One region of the Prochlorococcus sp. MIT 1327 genome, then DNA from elsewhere that is predicted to be linked to it. Evidence: predicted binding sites of a transcription regulator. Region 1 holds the regulator's gene; the other holds the start of a gene.
The links. The regulator NtcA, encoded in region 1, controls nitrogen genes in cyanobacteria. The targets are predictions, from matches to a motif close to GTANCNNNNGNTAC.

Region 1 (5,854 bases):
CTTGGAGGTTGATCAGTTGCTGGTGCTTGTAGATGACATGGATTTGTCTTTGGGTCGACTGCGGCTTCGCGCCCAGGGAAGTGCAGGAGGTCACAATGGTTTGCGCAGCGCGATTCAACATCTGGGGACTCAGGATTTTTGTCGTCTGCGGATCGGGATCGGTGCTCCAGGTTGTACCTCTGAGGAACGAAGAGCTCGAACCGTCTCGCATGTGCTCGGGGTGTTTAGTCGGCAGGAGAGCTTCCTAGTCGATCAAGTGCTTGATGAGGTGCTGATGGGTTTGGATCTGATTCAGTGCCTTGGGTTGGAACGGGCAGGTAATCGTCTCAATGCTTTTCAACCGGAGGGTTGTTCTGCCTGCTGATGAGTCATTTGCCTGTCACCACGGCTCGCCTCTGTGTACACCGCCAAAGCTTTGCCGACCAACGCTTGGATGGGGAGGTTTCCGCTGGGGGGTTTCAGTGGCAGTTCAGCTGGGCTTTCGATCGGGGTGAACTGAAAGTGGAACCCTCTCTTGGGCGAGCACTGATTGAGGATGCTTTACTGCGATTCCTCGTTAAGGCTGACTACCGCCTTGAGCCTGGTGGGGATTATATGTTCACTGTTAGGGCCCGATTCTGAAGTTGGGTGGTCCGGGCCAAAGGAGTTGTTGCCCGAGGTGGTCTTCAAGCAACACCATTGCGGCTATGGCGTCCAGATGATGGGGAGGCAGGATCATTCCTCGGGGTAGCCAGCGGCGCCAGTTGCTTGGGGGCCATAGCTCCCAATAGCGATGGCGGGCGCGCAGTGTGCTCCCACGTTCTTCGACCACATGCAAGGGGGCAATGTGCAGTAGAAGGTTTTGCCAGTATTCACTGCTGGTGCCGTTGCCGATCAAGATGCCTTCTAAGGGTGCTTGGTTTTGCCAATGCATGATGAGGTCGAGCACAGCGGCTGCGGCCACCACTTTCCCCTCCAGCACAGCACTTGTTGCTGTATCGGCAAGAACTAATCCACATTTATTGCGACCAGGATCTATGGCCACAAGCTTTGTCATGGTTTGTCTTCGGGAATCTTTGTCCAAGGACCACCCACGGGCTGCAGGACAACTGCTACTGGATCGGCTGTATCGCTGTTGCGGAGTGCCACGGCTTCTAGCTCAATCCGCTCTTGAGAACGGTTCAGTAATGCCTTGCCGAGCCGGTTCATCTCACTGCCATCGAACTGCAGTCCTGAACTGAGGGATCCGCGTCTTTTTACCTCTGCCAGAGTTGATGCAAGCAGGAGGCTAAGTCGGTTGCGCACGGTTTCGCTGCTCTTCTCGTTTTGGTCAAGAGTCGTTCGTGCGAGAACTTCGCCTTGTCGGACGATGTTGATATTTGGGCGAGCATCCGGGAAGGCATATACCACGTTCTCACCACGCAACACGTTTGCGGCAGAGCGCACATAGACCACCCAGGTGCCTGGCTTTCGGATGATCTGTTCGATGCGGTTGATATCGGTGCGTGGCACGAGCAGGATCTGTCGATTGGCTTCTTCACCGGGACGTACGCGTCGAAAAGCCTCCAGGTTTGCTTCCTGAAGTAGGCGGTCGATGACGGCTTTCGCCTGGCTGGGGTTATCGAGCCGCAGGGTGGCTGCAGCAAGTTGCTGCCCACTGCTCAGCACAACATCCCCTCGACGTAAGGCAATGAGGTTGGTCTCGAGCTGCTTCAGTTCTTTTTCAGCCGCGCTAATCCTGCTGCGAACATTGGCTAGTTCAACTTCCGTTCGGCGGATGTCGGCATCTTTTTTGGAAATGTCGCGACTGAGACGAGCTCGTTCCGCCTCGAGCTGTTGCCTTTGTTTTTGTAGTGGTGCGAGTTCGTTGCGAAGGGCAGTAGCTCGCTTTTTGGCTTCCTTCAGTTCATTCTGAACCTGATTGCTGTCCGACCTGGCCTGCTTGAGATCAAGCTCGGCATTGAACTGGGCCGACCGACTTGAATTGAGGGCATCACGACTTTGTTGGAGTTTGGCCTGAAGGTCATCCAGTTCAAAAAGTCCTACTCGCAGTTGTCGACTGACCAGCAGCATCAGTCCTAGGGACAGGGCGCTAATCAGGCTGCCAGTGAGAACGGTGATGAAGACGGCTGTCCTTCGCGGTCTGAGATTGAACAGGCTCAGCCTTGCTTTGCCTACACGGCTGCCAAGTCGATCGCCGAGGGTGGAGAGCACACCACCGAGGACGAGTAGGGAGAGGATCAGCAGCCAGCCGGTCACGAAAATGGGCGGGTGGGATCAGGAATAGTGTCAACCCGTTTCACCATCCTGGACTGGGACGGGGATCAGTTGAATTTTTTAGCAAGGGCAATCGGATCAAGAACGGTGATTTTCTTGCGATCGATTTGCACTAGACCTGAATTGCGCAGGTCTCCCAACAGGCGAGTAATGGTGACGCGAGTCGAGCCGATTGCTTCAGCGATGGACTGATGTGAGAGGCGTAGGTCAATGGTGATTCCTTGTTCCCCTGGAACCCCGAAATCCCGGCAGAGGACTAGCAGGAAACTCACAAGCCTTGATGACATGTCGCGGTGAGTGAGGGTCTCGATCATGGTCTCGGTTTGCAAGATCCGACTTGAGAGACCCTGCAGCAGAAGTAACCCCACGCTGGTGTCGTTTTCGATCGCTTGGCGAACTGAGGTGGCTGGCGCTGTGATCATTTCCACTCGGGTGAAGGCTACGGAGTGATAAAAACGGTCCGAGCGATGGCCTGTGAGTAGAGAGAGCACTCCAAATAGGCTGTTTTCACGCAGCAATGCCACGGTGATCTCTTCACCAGATTCATAGACCCGAGATAGCCGAACGGCGCCGCGTCGAATGAGATAAACCTTTTCGGCAGGATCGCCAGGAAAGAAGATGGTTTTGGAGCGCTCCACCATTTCGTTGCTGGCGCCATCCAGTTCACGGATGACTTCCAGCAGGGTTTTCTGGGGTGGAGCAGGCGAGTTGGCCATACTTCCTGACCCTTGAACATAGGGTTGCTGGGCGTAACGGCTGAAGCCGCGGATGACGCCGGCCATGGCTGCGCAGCAAACGGCAGAAATATGAAGTTAGGGAGTGGACCTCCACCACCATGTAGCAATGGTGACGGTTTTTAGTCTTCTTGCATTAATGCCGAACGTTGGAAGGCTTGTAGATGTTGCAGGCCGGGTTCTGCCAGATTCAGCAAGTCGTTGAGTTGATTCCTGCTGAATGGAGCCCCTTCAGCGGTGCCCTGCAGCTCCAATAGGTGCCCATTGGAGCCCATTACCACGTTTAGATCCACATCAGCCCTGGAGTCTTCGCTGTAGTCGAGGTCGAGAAGGGGATAACTCTCCACTAAACCAACGGATACTGCAGCAACTTGCTCGATGACGGGTTGATGCGTGAGCAGCCCTTGTTCTAGCAAGCGATCGCAGCCTCGTTTTAAGGCAATCCAAGCGCCGGTGATGGAGGCTGTACGTGTGCCGGCATCGGCCTGAATGACGTCACAATCAATTCGCAGGGTGGTTTCCCCAAGAGCGGCCATGTCGATCACGGCGCGCAGGCTGCGGCCAATGAGGCGTTGAATTTCTTGAGTGCGTCCGGAAAGCTTGAGCAGTTCACGGTTCTGTCTTTGCGGTGTAGACCCAGGCAGAAGGCGGTACTCGGCGCTGAGCCAGCCTTTGCCTTGGCCTTTGCGCCAGCGGGGTACACCTTCTTCAACGCAAACACTGCAGAGCACTGCGGTGCGACCAGTGCGGATGATTAACGAACTGAGGGCAAAGCCCATTGGATCCCATGTGATCTGAAGGGGCCGCATCACGTCAGCAAGGCGGCCGTCAGCACGTGGCTGGGGGGATGTGAGCATCGTGCTGTTGGTGGTTGAGATGAACTGAGCCTGGCAGAAACAGGTGCTTTTACACCATGGATAGTGTCAAGAGCCTTGTTAAGCAGCTTCCCACCGCTACATTTGATTTCTGCTGGTTTTGTCGGGGCGATTGAGACTTTTATGACTGCCAGCCTGAGCCCTAGTCATCGCTCCGTGGATCCGTGCATGACGGACCATCGCTCGCAGGAGAGTGATGGGAGTCGGTCTTTGGCAGTAGTTGCTGATAGGCGTTTGCTGCATCTGGTAGCTCCTGAAGGGCAGCTTCAGGTTTATACAGCCCCCTATCGAGGCAGTTTTTCTGTTGTCTTGAGTCAGGCGTTAAGAGCGGCTGGGCTGGGAAGTCGTGTGTTGGTGGCTCAGTTCCTCAAGGGAGGAGTAGACCAAGGCCCAGATGGGCGTGTGCGCCTATGTGGGCGACTTGAGTGGCTGCGCCCGGCGGTTCCTGGCTGTCTATCTGAGCCTGCTTCAACGCTTGCCCTTGACTCCAGCGCGCCTGAGGCCGTGGAGGCCATTTGGCATGAATGTCGGGATCGCATCTTGGCGAGTGATTTGGATCAAATGGTGTTGGATGAGGTTGGTCTGGCGATTGCTCTTGGTTATCTCGATGAAGCTGATGTGTTATCAACTCTGGAACAGCGCCCCGGGTCGATGGATGTCATCTTGACTGGCTCAGTCATGCCATCGATCCTGATGGCAATGGCTGATCAGGTCACTGAGTTGCGTCGTGGTTTCTAATGCTTAAAAACGATCGTTGGATCACCGAACAGGCCGCAGCAGGGATGCTTGAACCCTTTCAAGCCGGACTGATTCGACATCTTGATCCTGAGCAGCATCAACGGCCTGTACTGAGCTTTGGCTGTTCTTCCTTTGGTTATGACCTAAGGCTCTCTGCGAAGGAGTTTTTGATCTTTCGCCATGTACCAGGCACGGTGATGAATCCGAAGCGATTTAATCCTGCAAATCTCGAATCCACCCCTTTGCATCAGGACGAGGATGGCGAGTATTTCATCCTGCCGGCTCATTCTTATGGTCTCGGTGTGGCGCTGGAGAAGATGAAGGTCCCATCAAATATCACTGTCATTTGCCTAGGTAAGAGTACCTATGCTCGCCTTGGTATCATCGTTAATACGACTCCCGCCGAAGCCAGTTGGGAAGGGCATCTCACGCTTGAATTCAGCAATAGTTCTGGAGCTGATTGCCGTATCTATGCCAATGAAGGCATTTGTCAGCTTCTTTTCTTCGAGGGTGATCCCTGCGATACCACCTACAGCGATCGCCAGGGTAAATATCAACATCAGCCAGAACGCGTCACTCTCGCCAGGATTTGAACGAAAAAGATCTGTTGAATGCATGTCTGCTCTCAACAGATCTTTTTGATTTTGTAGACATTGATAGAGTGAAGCTACTGATCTCATCCCCCACGTATGTCAGACAAGCAGCCAAAATCCGCACCTCCTGAGGTGGAGGTGAATACCTCAGGTGATTATCTTGGTGGATGGGGACAGTTTGGCAACTCTTTTGTCTTTTGGGTGAGTGCTGTCGTTCTCGCTGCTTGTGTAGGAGTTTTGGCGTTCAGTATTAGCCTGCTTCAAGGTTAAAGATGAGATTTTTTGCAACTTAATTCCATGATACGGACTTCTTTGCTGTTCAGGTTTTCTGCGGGCTTTGAAATTCTTGGTGGGATTTTTGCTCTTGTTCTGCCTGTTAAGTTTTGTTCACTACTTTTTGGTTATACGCTAGTCACTGAACTGGTAGGTATTGCAAGATTATTTGCATTGGCAATCATTGCTCTTGGCTGGGCGTGCTGGGAAGTTTCAAGTCATGCGCCGATGCAAAACCCGAGAAGATCTCTTTGTTGTTATAATATTGCTGTTGGCCTTTTGTTAGCGTCTATTGGTGTGAGCCAAGATTTAATTGGTGTTTTTTTGTGGCCAGGAGTATTTATTCATCTTGCAATAGGGATTTTGCTTTTGCCTGGCCTTAGAA
Region 2 (5,854 bases), 460 kb from region 1:
AGCTCCAATTAGGGGAGCCACGACGAATTGAGCCAATGCATAAGTACCTCCAAGTAGCCCCAGGATTGTGCCGCTGTCTGTGAAGCGTCCTGGGAGGTATGGAAGTAATGGCAGTAAGAGGGTTTCACCTAGGCGATCGTTCAACAGAGTGACAAAGGCACAGAGAAAGATGGGAATCTGTGGTCGGCGCAATTGGGAATGAGTCAGGATGAATGTCACGATCCCATAGAGACTTGACGCCATTGATCTAAATGGCAGGCTCTTGTGACTGGTCGACGCTTAAGACCCCTTACAAAAACTGATCATTTTGTTGTCAGGGAGATTTATGCCGATGCGATTGAATCTCAAGGGGGAGGCTTGTATTCCCCTGTTCAGATCAGTGCATGGGCAGCCTTGGCCTGGTTACCAGGAGTTCTTGATCGGCCATTGATTGAAGGACGAGGGTGGTTGAGTCTTGAGAACGACGAGGTTGAGGCTTTCGCTCTTCGTTATCCTTCTGATCGTTTGGCGTTGCTGTATTGCCGGGGCCGGTCTGCTCGTTGTGGTCATGCTACTGCGTTGCTTGAACAGGTGGAAGCTGAAGCCTTGCAGGAAGGAGAGCTAATCTTGGTGACGGAAGCCAGTTTGTGTAGTCACCCTTTGCTGTTGAAGTGGGGCTGGATTGAAATGGCTAAGGAAGTGATTCAGATCGGAGGAGTGAGTTTCGATCGTTATCGCATGGCGAAAAACCTACAGGCTCGCTTCAAATGATGGCCTCTCTCCAAGCAATGAGCTGCTCAAGCGTGGTTTGGGCTAAGCCTGATTGCAGACACTTTTCAGCATGAGCGATACCTTCATCGAGGTTGTCGACCAGGCCCGATAACCATAGGTAGGTCCCAGCATTCCAGAGGAGGGGCTGACTTAATGGCCCGCGATTGTGCAGAGCTTCCATTGCCTGCTCGCTCCACTCTGTCAGGTTGCTCCACTCAACGTCTTTGCTAAAGCAGCCATGGTTACGGGGGTGGAGGATGAGTCGTTCTGGCTTGCCATTTTGAACTCGTGATGTGATGCAAGCTCGACTGATGGGAAGGTCTGTGCTTCCTTCGAGCCCTTTCACAGTCACGAGATTTGTTTCACCTGCTAGCGCAAGGGCTTTCCAGGCACGCTCTTCGGTGGGGGGATGCACGAAGCCGCTGACGAGTAAATGCTTTCCTTGATGTGCTGTCCAAAGCAGCTCCAAACTGGCCAAAGGCGGTCGCTTGCCGATGTCGTCGCGATAACTGATCAAGCTTTCGGCTAGCGGGAAGTGATCTGGCTGGTAAATCAGTGCCAGACCATGTTGTTGAAAGCCAGCTTCTAGGTTTGCTATTGATAGGCCTTGGAGTTGTAGCCCTAAGGCTTTGAATAACTCTTCTGTGGTGACGCCATATTTGATTGGCATACGTTGCCCCCCTTGCAAGACGACGGGTTGACCAGCGTTGAGTAGGACCAGTGCTGTGAGCGGATAAATCGGGGCTGTTCGCTTGCGGCCGTCGAATGGCATCCCAAAGCAAATGGGTCGTTTCTGGCCATTGGCTGATTTCAGTTTGGGTCCAAGCACTCTGTATGTATCGAGCATGCCGGCGAGTTCCTGGGGCTCGGGTCGACGAATGCGATGGGCGATGAGGAAGGCGCCAATTTGAGCAGGGCTGGCTTGGGCTGTAAGGATGAGATGCAAGGCATCAGCTGATTCTTCACGGCTCATGCCACGACTGGTTTGCTCTCCACTTCCCACCTTCCTGAGGTGGGCTTTGAAGCGTTCACGGCCGGATGATTCTGGGCATGTGGTCACGATTGATTGCCGGAACTCATTGGATCTTTCTGTAGTCATGTAGCTGCGTGGAGTAGCGATTAAGACATCCTTGTGACATGCCTGCTTGGCACAGGCCTAATTGGCTCCGTTGGGCTTTAGGAATCACTGCAACGATAAAGCGAGGCTGTTTGCATTTCAGCGTAGTTATATTTTCTAAGTGCAATGTTCGAATCTTCAAAGTTTTTGCGCTGGGGTATTGATCAACGTCGAGACTGGTTTTATGCTATTTTTTATTTGATTAGCGGGCTTTTGATTGCAAGGGTTCGGCATGCGTCTTGCATAGAAGATTCATCTAAGAGTAAGAGTTTTTTTGGCACCGTAGTTCTGCTTTTCAGTAGTTGATTGGTGTCAATGAAATGAATCATCAGATACGATTGCTTTTGCTTGGATTGCAGTTTTCCTTTATTGCCATCATCCTCTTTTTGATTCAATAACCCATATTTGCGTATCCGTTGGCTATGGATTCATTGCCATGATCTGTATTGCTGAGCAAGTTGTTTTTTGGCTAGGTCTCGATGGAGATCAGTCGGCAGACTTTGGCTGAGCTTGAACAGGTTTGATTGACTGCTGGATGTGCCGATGCAGCCCAGGGCTAGTAATGCTGCACGTGTTGTAGCTTCGGAACCTTTTCTTGCCACTTCGGCAATGCGGTTGCTGATGTCGACACCATCGCGTCGTTGCAGAATTCGAATGGTGCTTAACACCACCGGATCGCGTATGTCGTTGAGGAGGTCGTCAAGGAGGTTCAGCAGCTCGTCATCGCTGAGTTGGTATGCCTTGAAGTTCAACAACTCCAGACCAGCCATGCGCATTGCTTGGGAAGGTTCTCTGAAAATCCTTTTTATCAGCAAAGTTGGCACGATTGCTCCCCAGCAGGCCATTGCTTGAAGGACCTCGAGCTCCAGTTCTTCTTGATCACCAAGTTGTTGGATGAGCCAGTCTCGAGCCTCAGGTTGATGGCAGAGGCCAGCTGCATGGATGAGTTCTGACTGCTTACCATGTTGCTTAAGCAGGGTTTTTAATATTCCCCAGCCATCATCACCAAGTAAGCCCAGTCTTTCGGCTAAGGCTTTACGTAGATCAGCAGAAAGGCTGGGGCAGTAAACATTCCCCAGCCAGTCTGGTTCTAGAGGAGTCTTACCTACTTTATTGAGACGTTCCCAGAGAACGGCTTCATCGAAGCTCATGAATGTTCTAGATCAGCGTGCCCCTAGTTCGGCGGCGAGTTCACGTTCCAGCTTCTCATCGTGAACCGTAGGCAGTACGTTGCTCATTTGGGTGCGATGGGTGCTGTAGAAGAGCATGCCGATAAACACCATCCCGCCAATGATGTTGCCGAGGGTGACTGGAATGAAGTTCCAAACGATTACCTGGCCAAAAGAAACGCCTGAACCAAGCATGGGTCCGGCGGTGTGCAGGAACATGTTCACCACGATGTGCTCCATTCCCATGGTTTGGAATGCTGTGATCGGCAGCCAGCAGGCCAAAATTTTGCCAGGTACGCTCTTACTAACTAGGGCCATGGTCACACCCAGACAAACCAACCAGTTCGCGATCAATCCGCGCAGGAAGGCCAAGAAGAAGCCAAGGGATTGAAGGTTCTCGTATTTGGTAACAACGTTGGTTTTGTTGAGGGCAATGATCTTCGCTGCTACCTGTTGCCACATGCCGCCACCATCGGCAGCGGAGGCGGGATCCACGGTGCCACCGCTGGTCAGGCTGATTGCCATCAGTAGGGCAACCACAGCAGTGCCGATCCAGTTGCCGAGCCAGACCCAACCCCAGTTGCGGAAGGTGGCTCCCCAGGTGCTCTTGCCGGCCCATGTGGCCATAGGCAGCAGAGCGAAGTTACCGGTGACCAGTTCCATGCCGAACAGCACGATGCTGGCAAAGCCGAAGGGGAAGAGCAGGGATCCCAACCATGGCTGACCACTCTTGAGACCAACTGTGAGTGCAAGGATCACAGCAAGGCCGAGAATGGCCCCGGAATAGAAGCCACGCACCAGCAAGTTCTTGACGCTGACAGTGGCTTTTTTGCCGCCGGCGGTAATCATGCCGTCGACAAGTTCGTTAGGTAGGACGTAGTCCATTTGTGACGCCGTGGCGCTCATGTTGGTAGATGCGTAGGTTTAACGAGAGGAGGATTTTTAGCCACTGATGGTGTTCATCAGGCGTGAGAAGACATCTCGGCCACCTTCTTTTTGATTGATTGCAGGCTTGTCGCTACCGCTGTTGCTTAACCAGTTGACAAAGCGAGAGAAAAGATCACGTGCTTGGGAAGTCGATTGCATGGTGGGGCTTGATAGGTGATTGATTTAAGAACGGTGGTTTAGCGATCGCAGCTCAAGGGGATGGGCTGCTGTTTTCGCCTAAATTGCTGAACCAGTTCATGAAGTTGGAGAAAGGGTCGCTGTTCTGCTTCGGTTGGCTACGAGGTTGAGCACCGAAGCGTTCGATCAGTAATTCCCGCAGCACGTCTTTCAGTTCGCTGCCAGGAATGCCTTTGCGATGCAGTGTCCCGATTCGGGCATCCGGCCCTTGCCGGCCTTCAAGGCTGAGGTCATAGGCCTCAACCATGCCTTGGCCCCCGTTCGGTGCACGGGCTTTGGTTCCTGTGAGGCCGATTGCGCCCATGTAGGCCTGGCCACAGCTGTTGGGACAGCCAGTCCAATGGACTTTTATTTCTTCAGGGAGGATGAGTTCTGCATCCAGTTGATGGGCCATTGCCATGGCCTGATCTTTGGTGTTTGTAAGGGCGAAGCTGCAGTACGTATTTCCTGTGCAGGAGACAGTGCCGGCGGCAAAGGAACCGGGTTCAAGTGGAAAACGCTGTAGCAGTGGATCAGCTTGAAATTTGTCGAGGTTGGTATTTGATAGCCCCACCAAAATGATGTTCTGGTCTTCAGTAAGACGAATTTCACCACTGCCATAGTTAAGACTGGCGCTAGCAAGATCCTGAAGATCTTCTGCGCGTAATCGTCCAACGGGTACATGCATGCCGGCGTAGTGAAGCCCTGTTTGTTTCTGAGGGTGGATTCCGTAAAAAGAGCGAGGCTTGTCGTCAAATACAGAACCGGGATCAGGAGTTAGCGGTCCAAATTTTTCCGCCACCATGGTGCGAAACGCTTCGATGCCCACGCTGTCGAGGTACATGCGAAACCTGCCCTTAGGGCGATTGTTACGCTCACCGTTATCTCGCCATAGCGTTAGAATAGTGCCGGTGAGCCGACAGATTTCATTGGGTTTAACCCAGGCATTTAAAGGCAGCGCATAGTCATTCATCTGCGAGGAGAGGATCCCTCCGAGCCAGACGCCGAAACCCATCACCCCATCGTGTTCCACTGGATGGAAGATGATGTCGTTATGGAGCAGGAAATTATCGCGGGCCCCTGCAACTGCCGTATTCCATTTGCGGGGCAGGTTGGAGAATTCATGATTTCCTTTTCCTTGATTCGTGAGGAAATTTTGTAGTTCAGTTGTGTAAGGGCGAGTATCAACAATTTCAAGAGGGTCAATCCCAGCCAGTGGATTTCCTGTGACATTGCGTGGGTTATCAAAACCTGATTGGATTGTGTTGAGACCTGCCTCTTCAAGACGTCTGAGGATTTCGGGAAGATCACTCAGTAAAACACCACGAAGTTGTAGGTTTTGGCGTGTTGTGATGTCGCAACTGCCGTCTTCTCCGTAGCGACCCACAATTGAGGCCACTACTTTTATTTGGTGGCTATTGAGAACACCATTTGGTATCCTTAGCCGTAGCATGAACTTGCCAGGAGTTTTGGGTCGCCAGAACATTCCATACCATTTCAGGCGCAGTTCGAGGTCTGTTTTATCGACCTGTTCCCAACCAACCTGAGCAAAGGTTTCAAGTTCATCACCAACATCTAAGCCATCTTTAAAAGCTTTGTTTTGCTCAATTTTGTTGAGCTTCTTTCCTTGGAGAAATTGTTTAGCAGGAGAGCTAATAACCATGACATTTTGTTGAAATTAAACTTGAAAAGAAGTGATCATGTTTTTTTAAAC

Region 2: SIB80_RS01210 (anthranilate phosphoribosyltransferase family protein) is a predicted target of NtcA. The motif match lies at 1,863-1,876, and genes of this name have one in related genera.

Annotation. Positions count from the first base shown of each region.
Region 1 is NZ_CP138972.1:720,616-726,469, forward strand. Features, by position in the region: gene pth (aminoacyl-tRNA hydrolase) at 1-364, shown strand, start outside; gene SIB80_RS03450 (DUF3146 family protein) at 364-621, shown strand; gene SIB80_RS03455 (resolvase) at 605-1,036, opposite strand; gene SIB80_RS03460 (DUF3084 domain-containing protein) at 1,033-2,238, opposite strand; gene ntcA (global nitrogen regulator NtcA) at 2,304-3,038, opposite strand; gene rph (ribonuclease PH) at 3,113-3,847, opposite strand; gene SIB80_RS03475 (cob(I)yrinic acid a,c-diamide adenosyltransferase) at 3,989-4,603, shown strand; gene dcd (dCTP deaminase) at 4,603-5,196, shown strand; gene SIB80_RS03485 (hypothetical protein) at 5,293-5,466, shown strand; gene SIB80_RS03490 (hypothetical protein) at 5,494-5,854, shown strand, end outside.
Region 2 is NZ_CP138972.1:263,321-269,174, forward strand. Features, by position in the region: gene SIB80_RS01200 (MFS transporter) at 1-243, opposite strand, end outside; gene SIB80_RS01205 (GNAT family N-acetyltransferase) at 265-750, shown strand; gene SIB80_RS01210 (anthranilate phosphoribosyltransferase family protein) at 743-1,849, opposite strand; gene SIB80_RS01215 (hypothetical protein) at 2,296-3,018, opposite strand; gene SIB80_RS01220 (formate/nitrite transporter family protein) at 3,031-3,921, opposite strand; gene SIB80_RS01225 (hypothetical protein) at 3,979-4,122, opposite strand; gene SIB80_RS01230 (ferredoxin--nitrite reductase) at 4,175-5,803, opposite strand.